2 regions of the Lentibacillus sp. L22 genome follow, and region 2 is predicted to be linked to the other one. Evidence: a T-box and tRNA genes for the amino acid it is inferred to sense, from the RefSeq annotation. Region 2 holds a T-box; the other holds one or more tRNA genes.
The links. A T-box is a leader RNA that pairs with one kind of tRNA and senses whether it is charged. The one in region 2 lies ahead of ileS (isoleucine--tRNA ligase), so its partner is inferred to be a tRNA-Ile.

Region 1 (4,431 bases), on a different contig from region 2:
AAAGGTCACGGCAATCGGACAGGCTATATTTGGCTTTGGAGCACTATTTTTCGGGCTGACTCTGATGGGAAATGGGATGGCACCGTTAAGTAATTTGGAGGCATTTCATCAGCTTACGCTAAACATGAGCGAAAATCGGATCCTCGGTTTATTGGTGGGAACACTATTCACGGTAATCGTGCAAAGCTCAAGTGCCACCATCGGTATTTTGCAAGGGTTATTTGCTGAAGGAGCGATCGATTTACATGCTGCTTTACCTGTTTTATTTGGGGATAATGTAGGTACGACAATCACGGCGGTTTTAGCATCACTTGGGGCGAGTGTAGCTGCAAGAAGAGCCGCATTTATCCACGTTATCTTTAACTTGATTGGAGCTGCGATTTTTTTAACTTTTTTACCGCTTTTCACGAAGTTTGTTGAATTATTACAGGATCAATTCGATTTGAATCCGGAAATGACATTAGCGTTTGCGCATGGCAGTTTTAATATCGCCAATACATTGATTCAGTTTCCATTTATCGCTGGACTAGCCTGGTTGGTGACAAAAATAATCCCTGGTGAAGATGTAACTATTGAGTATAAACCACAACATCTGGATCCAATTTTTATCCAGCAATCATCAGCAGTTGCGTTGGATCAGGCAAAGGCTGAAATCATTCGTATGGGTGAATATGCATGTATGGGGCTGGAAGAGACGAATCAATATTTGTTTACCCGCCAACAAAAACATTCCGATTTGGCAAGACAATTGGAAGGTGCACTTAATAATCTGGATCAGAAGATAACGGATTACCTGGTTACGATAGCGTCAGGTTCATTATCGGAATTGGAAAGCGCCCGGCATACCGCATTAATGGATTTAGTTCGAGATATAGAGCGAATCGGCGACCATTTCGAAAATATTATTGAACTGATTGATTATAAAATTGCCAATAAGGTTGATTTGACCGAAGAGGCACAAACAGACTTGAATCAGATGTTTACATTAACGATACATACGGTTAAGCAGTCAATAAGTGCACTGGATCAAGTGAGTCGAGAAAAGGCGTTAATGGTTGTTGATAAAGAGGACGAAATTGATAACATGGAACGCCGCCTTCGTAAACAACATATTGTTCGAATGAATAAGGGACAATGCACTGGATCTGCCGGGATCGTATTTGTTGATATGATTAGCAATTTGGAGCGGATTGGGGACCATGCAGTGAATATCGCAGAAGAAGTTCTTGGTGGTAAATAGATAATGTTATCGGCTTTACTGGGTAGAGCTGATAACATTTTAAAATTTATTATTGAAAACCGCGAATGAACATGCTATAGTATTTATTGTTGTTGTAACAAACAACACGATCTAACAATTTTTATACATATAACATTTTAATTGACATTTCTTGTTGCAAATGGTAAGATATTATTCGTCGCTGATTAATGATGAGCTAGTGAAATGATAATTATTCCACAGTAGCTCAGTGGTAGAGCTATCGGCTGTTAACCGATCGGTCGTAGGTTCGAATCCTACCTGTGGAGCCAATGATGGCGGTGTAGCTCAGCTGGCGAGAGCGTACGGTTCATACCCGTAAGGTCGGGGGTTCGATCCCCTCCGCCGCTACCATCTTAATATGTTACATCATGCTTCTGGTGTGGTTAATGTATTAAATTGATATTTTACGTACATGGCTTAATATATAGTAGTAATCATTCTGATAAAATGTACGAGAATAATGATCGAATACAAAATTTAATTAGTTATCAACTGGAAAAAAGGACCCTTAGCTCAGCTGGTTAGAGCTATCGGCTCATAACCGATCGGTCGCAGGTTCGAATCCTGCAGGGTCCACCATTTAGACATACGGAGGTATACCCAAGTCTGGCTGAAGGGATCGGTCTTGAAAACCGACAGGCGGGTCAAACCGCGCGGGGGTTCGAATCCCTCTACCTCCTCCATACATAATAGATGCCAGAAGTTAAAGATCAGATGTCGAAAATTGAATATGGCTCGGTAGCTCAGTCGGTAGAGCAAAGGACTGAAAATCCTTGTGTCGGCGGTTCGATTCCGTCCCGAGCCACCATTTTGACAAGCAGTCGCTTGTTTTTTTATTGCAAATAGGCTTTTATACAGAATAATTGTTGGCTAATAGTCAACTAGACCACTTATCTGCTTTCATCTGATCATACGCAGCTTTAAAATTTTGGAAAGATTTCTTTCCCAATTTGTTAACATTCCCCTCAAAAAAACGATTGAAAATAATGTCTTTTGCTTCCTCTACTGTGCAATGTTGGGTATTCATGGTTAGCTTGAAATAAGAACAAAAATATTTTTGACTAAGTGTACCCGCATTTTTGATGAACATATCAATACTCCTTTTAAAATAATTATCTAGTTTTCCCATTATAGAACATACTGGGTGATGATCCAAAGATTTGCGGTTTAACAAGATGTTTCATTCTTTTTAAACCGGGTAAATAAATATTGGAGCATCATTCTGTTGAAATAAATCGTTTCATTTGCAAGTGTTATAATGCTCTGATAATCTTATAGCAAAAGGGTTGGACATAAGCTCCCTTTTTAACCATCATAAAGGAGGACGTTAAGCAATGGCAAAATTTGAATTACCAGAATTACCTTATGCATACGATGCTTTAGAACCAACAATTGACAAGGAAACAATGAACATCCACCATACGAAGCATCACAATACTTATGTTACCAAATTAAATGGAGCACTTGAAGGACATGAAGATCTTCAAGATAAATCGCTTGAAGATCTGTTGGGCAACCTTGATGCAGTGCCAGAGGATATCCGTACTGCTGTCCGTAATAATGGCGGTGGACATGCCAACCATAGTCTTTTCTGGAAAGTACTTTCTCCAAATGGCGGTGGAGAGCCTTCAGGTGAACTTGCAGAGAAAATAAATGCTAAATTTGGCAGCTTTGACAAATTTAAAGAAGCATTTGCTGATGCTGCTGCTGGACGTTTCGGATCTGGTTGGGCATGGCTTGTTGTTAAAAACGGCGACCTTGAAATTACCAGTACCCCAAATCAGGATACTCCATTGATGGATGGTGTAACACCAATTCTTGGACTTGATGTTTGGGAGCATGCATACTATCTTAAATATCAAAACAGACGCCCGGAATATATTTCAGCATTTTGGAATGTAGTAAACTGGGATCAAGTTGAAAAAAACTATAACGAAGCCAAATAAAATGCCAGAAAAAACGCGGGAGATTTTCCCGTGTTTTTTAAATGATAAAAAACTCGCCAACGGATTTTTCTAAAAACTTTTATTGGTTGCATTTCTTATTCCTTTTGCATATCTCATCTTGATTTGCTCACACTATTGGATATACAAAAGGAGAGCTTAAAACCATGAAAAGTTTGGAGAAAATAACAGGAGTAGAAGTAAATCGTGATTTAATTTTTTTGTTAATAATTGGAGGGCTTTATTCGCTGGGAATATTTCTTTCCAATACATTTGTAAATATTTATTTATGGAAGCAGTCGGGGGATTACATGACCATCGCTATTTACAACCTTGGCATTTATGTATTTCAAGCGGTTATGTTTATTATCGCTGGAAGAATAGCCAAGAAGATTGATCGTGTTATCGTGTTAAGACTAGGGGTAATTTTTTTATCTCTATTTTTTTTGACTGTTTTAATCATTGCTGAAAAGGCATCAACTTTTAATTTTTTGCTGGGCAGTCTGCTTGGAATTGGGTATGGATTTTATTGGCTCGCATACAATGTGTTGACGTTCGAGATAACAGAACCGGAAACGCGGGACTTCTTTAACGGTTTTCTTGGTGTCATGCAATCATTTGCTGGTATGGTTGGACCGGCACTGGCGGGATTCATCATCGCCAGAATGACCGATAACGTTGGATATACTACCATTTTTTCAATATCCTTTATTTTATTTATTTGTGCCGTAACCTGCAGTTTTTTCCTGAATCGCAGAAAGGCGGAAGGAAACTTTCATTTTAAACGGATCCTGGCTGAGCGGACGCAGAACAAAAACTGGGGAAAAATTTTATATGCCCATGTTTTTCAAGGACTGCGTGAAGGTATTTTTGCTTTTGTTATCTCCATTTGGGTCTTTATCGTGACAAATAGTGAACTGGCTCTCGGGATGTTCAATTTAACATTGTCAGCCCTGTCCTTTGTTTTTTACTTTATGGCGACCAAATTAATTAAACCATCGTTACGAAAAAAAGCAATTCTGCTTGGTGGAGCCATCCTTTATTTCTCCATTTATATTATTTTATTCCATATCAGCTATGCCAACTTAATTATTTATTCGGTTATGATTGGTATTGCTTATCCAATTCTCAATGTCCCATATGCATCACTTACTTATGATGTCATTGGTAAAGCGTGGAAGGCAAAAGACCTTAGAGTGGAATACATAGTTGTCCGCGAATTATTTG
Region 2 (4,431 bases):
ACGTCCATAATGTCCATCTCTTTGGTGAACGTACCATTTGGGCTATGTTCCGAAGTAAATCCTTCGGGTAATAATTCTTTGGCATCCCACTCAAACCAGATATTTGATCCATGTTCAGCAAATAGTTTCGATACATGTTCGATCGTTTCATCAGTAATAATTGGTTCCTTATCTTCACCATAAAATACCGGGATTGGCACACCCCATGTCCGTTGCCGGGAAATACACCAGTCTTCCCGATCCCGAACCATATTGTAAAGACGCGTTTCACCCCATTGCGGATACCAATTAATCCGCTTGATTTCGTCCAAAATATCCTGGCGAAAATCTTTAATCGATGCAAACCACTGTGACGTAGCCCGAAAAATGGTTGGCTTTTTCGTCCGCCAGTCATGTGGATAGGAGTGGGTAATGAAGTTTAACTTCAGTAGTGCACCAACCTCATCCAATTTCTCTGTGATTGGTTTATTGGCGGTATCATAGAACATCCCTTCGTAACCGGGGGCTTCATCTGTAAAGACACCCTTTTCATCGACTGGACATAATGCATCAATGCCATATCGTTTGGATACGTAGAAGTCGTCTTCCCCATGTCCCGGGGCGGTGTGGACGCAACCAGTACCGGCATCAACAGTCACATGATCGCCAAGCATAACGAGCGAGTCGCGATCATAAAATGGATGTTTCGTCACTATTTTATCTGCTTCTTTACCACGGAATGTTTTAACAACTTCCGGATTTCCCCAACCCAGTTCTTCTGCAACAGTAGGTAACAACTCCTCGGCAACGATAAATTTATCATCATCAACTTGTGCCACCACATAGGTGAGGTCCGGATGCAAGCTGATTCCCAGGTTGGCCGGGATGGTCCATGGCGTTGTTGTCCAGATAACGAATTTCTCGCCACCTTCCAGAAGATCCTTTCCATCCGTTACCTCAAATGCAACATAAATGGATGGGGAACGTTTATCATGATATTCGATTTCAGCTTCCGCAAGTGCTGATTCTGATGACGGAGACCAGTAAACAGGCTTCATTCCTTTATAGATATAGCCTTTTTTTGCCATTTCCCCGAACACCCGGATTTGGGCTGCTTCATAGTCCTTTGTTAATGTGATATATGGATGCTCCCAATCGCCACGAACACCTAGTTCTTTAAACTGGGAACGTTGATTATCAATTTGTTTCATCGCGTATTCGGCACATTTTTGACGAAACTCAGCGACGCTCATCTTTTTACGATTGACTTTTTTCTTTTTCGCCAGTGCTGTTTCGATTGGCAGGCCGTGTGTGTCCCATCCCGGAACATATGGGGCTTGGAACCCGGCCATTGATTTGTAGCGCGTAATAAAGTCTTTTAAAATTTTGTTCAAGGCATGACCAATGTGTAAATCACCATTGGCATATGGCGGGCCATCATGCAGTACAAATAATGGTCTTCCTTCTGTACGCTCCAAACTCTTTTCATATAGGTTGTTTTCATCCCATTCTTTCCGACGCAGCGGCTCTTTATTCGGCAAGTTCCCCCGCATCGGGAATTTGGTTTTCGGCATTAATAATGTTTCTTTGTAATCCATATCCTTTCCTCCTACAAATTAATTATATGGCTCCACATTAGGCGGTTTTTTCAAATCCAAATAAAAAAGCCTTCACATCCCAAAAAAGGGACGAGAAGACTCGCGGTACCACCCTTATAAATTTAATTCATTACAATTAAATTCACTCAGAGATTCGTAACGTGAATGAACCGTCCATATCTACTAGGCAACCGTTCGTATGGATACTCCAGAGTGATGTTCTAAAAGGATACTGTATCAGGCTTCCACCATACCCTGACTCGCTTTAACAGCTGACGATCTTTTATACTGTCTCTGTCATCGTATTAGATATATTATATGTGTACAAATTATATGCATAAATTCCTGAAACGTCAAGGATTATGAATTATTTTCTGCTAATTCGGGTTCTTCATCCATTTCCGTATCAAGCAGCCTATCCCAATCATTGGTATCAATCATGTCCAATTGCGCTTCTACCAACATTCTAAATCGTGTCCGGAAAACTTTCGCCTGTTTTTTTAATTGTTCCACATCCGCTGAAATCCGTCGTGACTTTTCCAGCGCTTCATTAATAATTCGATCGGCATTTTTTTCCGCTTCTTTAATAATCAATTTTGCTTCTTTGGATGCACTGCCTTTCACTTCTTCGGCTGTCTCCTGGGCAACGAGGATCGACTTATTCAATGTTGTTTCAATATCTGTGAAATGTCCAAGCTTTCCCTCTAGTTGTTCCACTTTTTCTTGCAAATTCTTCTTTTCCCGGATGGTCATTTCATAGTCTTTAATGACCTGATCGAGAAATTCATTGACTTCATCCTCATTATAGCCTTTCCAGCTTCTGGAGAATTCTTTATTGTGAATATCTAGTGGTGATAATGGCACAAGGCCACCTCCTAACAAAAAATATCGAACACTCATACTGCTATATTTCTACATAAATAGCGTTTTTCCTGCATGTACAGGAAATTATTTTAAAATGGCCGTTGTAATCCGCCGTTTTTCCTTTTTGGTCTGACCGTTAATAGTGACCAGTTTACTTCTTCCTTTTCCCCGCAATGATAACAGGTCCCCTTCCTGTAAAAGCAGGGCTGGATTTTCCACTGTTTTATGATTTACCTTTACCAAGCCTTTTTCAACGTAATTTGCGGCATCTTTGCGGGAAAGCTTGTATATTTCTTTTACAACCGTATCCAGTCGCAATGAAGAAACTGTACATTCTGTTTCCTTCCAATGTTTTTCTTCTCCTAAAAAAGCAGATAACGGCTGTGTTTCGAATTTCAATTTTGCTTGTCTGATACTCGTTAAATTGATTTGAACATATGATGCGATTTCCTTGGCTATCAGGATTTGTACAACGCCGTCTTTTGCATGGATATCACCCAGCTTTTTTCGTTTAACACCCAAGGATAGGAATGCCCCCATAACATCGCGATGTGTTAAAGTAATAAACTTTTTCGAGTAGGTTGTCTGCAGTAATACCAACTCAAAATCAGCCTCATCAATTGGCTCGTACATCGGAGCAATGATCATTCGTTTACGTTCGGTATATGGACCACCGCCATGTTTATGTAATCTAAGTATCTCATGCTTACCGATGAGCGTCTCCATAATATGTTGTTGCCTGGGATCCAGAAAATCAGTTAATTTTGGAATGTAGGAGTTTTCAACCTGTTCCTTCCATGCCAATACCTGGTCAATAAATTCTTGTTCATCTCTGCGAAAGTGCTGAGATATGTCCATTGTCGTTTCACCTTAAAGCAGAAGCATTCTGAACAGCTCAAATAAGCCGCTTCTTGCTAAATATAGTACAAAAATAGCAACGATTGGTGAGAAATCAATCATTCCCAGTGGCGGTATAATTTTACGGAATATTTCCAGATATGGTTCACAAATCTTGGCCATCAACACCCCAAACGATGATTCGCGTGCACCTGGAAACCAGGACATAAAAATATAAATAATTAATGCATAAGAATATATCTCAACGGCTAAATTAATAATATTTAATAATTGATACATGCTTTGCTACCATCCCTTTTCATCAACTTCATTCATAAATGCTTCGGAAATTTTTCCGGAAACATCTACATTATCTGGTGTGCAAAGAAATGTCTCTGCACCGAGCTTTTGCATGTCGCCATTGACAGCGTAAACTGTTCCGCTGAGAAAGTCAACAATGCGTTTGGCCTGATGATGATCAATCCGTTGTAAATTTATCACAACAGCCCGGCGATTGATAAGGTTATCAGCAATTTCCTGTGCCTCATTATAGGATCCGGGCTCGCATAGAACAACCTTGGAAGAAGGCTGCTGCAAGCTTTTTAGATTGACAACATTTCGTCCTTGCTCTTTTGACATACTTTCAGGCACTTCCGGTTCCTCCTGTTCCTCAACGTATTCGTATTCATCATCCATCGTGAAAAATGTTTTTATTTTATTTTTTATGCTCATATTTTCACCTCATTTATGTTATGAACCGACCAATTTGGAACCAATCCGGATATGTGTAGCTCCCTCTTCAATCGCAATTTGATAATCATTGCTCATTCCCATTGACAAGTAATGACATGGAGCATGGGGAAATTTTTGTTGTTCAATGATATCCCGTAATGCTGCCAACTGTCGGAATGTTTCTCTTAATAAATGCTCGTCATCAGTATGCGGCGCCATGGTCATCAAACCGACAATACGTATCTGATCAAAATCTTGCAGTGATCGAATAAATGACTCCACCCGATCTTTGGTTAGTCCATGTTTTGATTCTTCCTCACTGACATTCACCTGTACAAAACAATCAACCGTTTGTTTGGCGCGTTTATGAATTTCCTTTGCCAAAGAGAGCCTGTCAAGTGAATGAATGGCATCCACTTTA

Region 1: it encodes a tRNA-Ile, which carries the amino acid that the T-box ahead of ileS (isoleucine--tRNA ligase) is inferred to sense. The anticodon was not compared.

What each region holds. Positions count from the first base shown of each region.
Region 1 is NZ_JBFNXI010000009.1:2,450-6,880, reverse strand. It holds gene ABRT01_RS06310 (Na/Pi cotransporter family protein) at 1-1,240, shown strand, start outside; tRNA gene ABRT01_RS06305 (tRNA-Asn) at 1,456-1,530, shown strand; tRNA gene ABRT01_RS06300 (tRNA-Met) at 1,536-1,612, shown strand; tRNA gene ABRT01_RS06295 (tRNA-Ile) at 1,764-1,840, shown strand; tRNA gene ABRT01_RS06290 (tRNA-Ser) at 1,852-1,944, shown strand; tRNA gene ABRT01_RS06285 (tRNA-Phe) at 1,994-2,069, shown strand; gene ABRT01_RS06280 (hypothetical protein) at 2,139-2,390, opposite strand; gene ABRT01_RS06275 (superoxide dismutase) at 2,596-3,207, shown strand; gene ABRT01_RS06270 (MFS transporter) at 3,372-4,431, shown strand, end outside.
Region 2 is NZ_JBFNXI010000019.1:14,492-18,922, forward strand. It holds gene ileS (isoleucine--tRNA ligase) at 1-1,577, opposite strand, end outside; T-box leader at 1,661-1,887, opposite strand; gene ABRT01_RS10230 (DivIVA domain-containing protein) at 1,938-2,441, opposite strand; gene ABRT01_RS10235 (YlmH family RNA-binding protein) at 2,526-3,299, opposite strand; gene ABRT01_RS10240 (YggT family protein) at 3,312-3,578, opposite strand; gene ABRT01_RS10245 (cell division protein SepF) at 3,585-4,010, opposite strand; gene ABRT01_RS10250 (YggS family pyridoxal phosphate-dependent enzyme) at 4,029-4,431, opposite strand, start outside.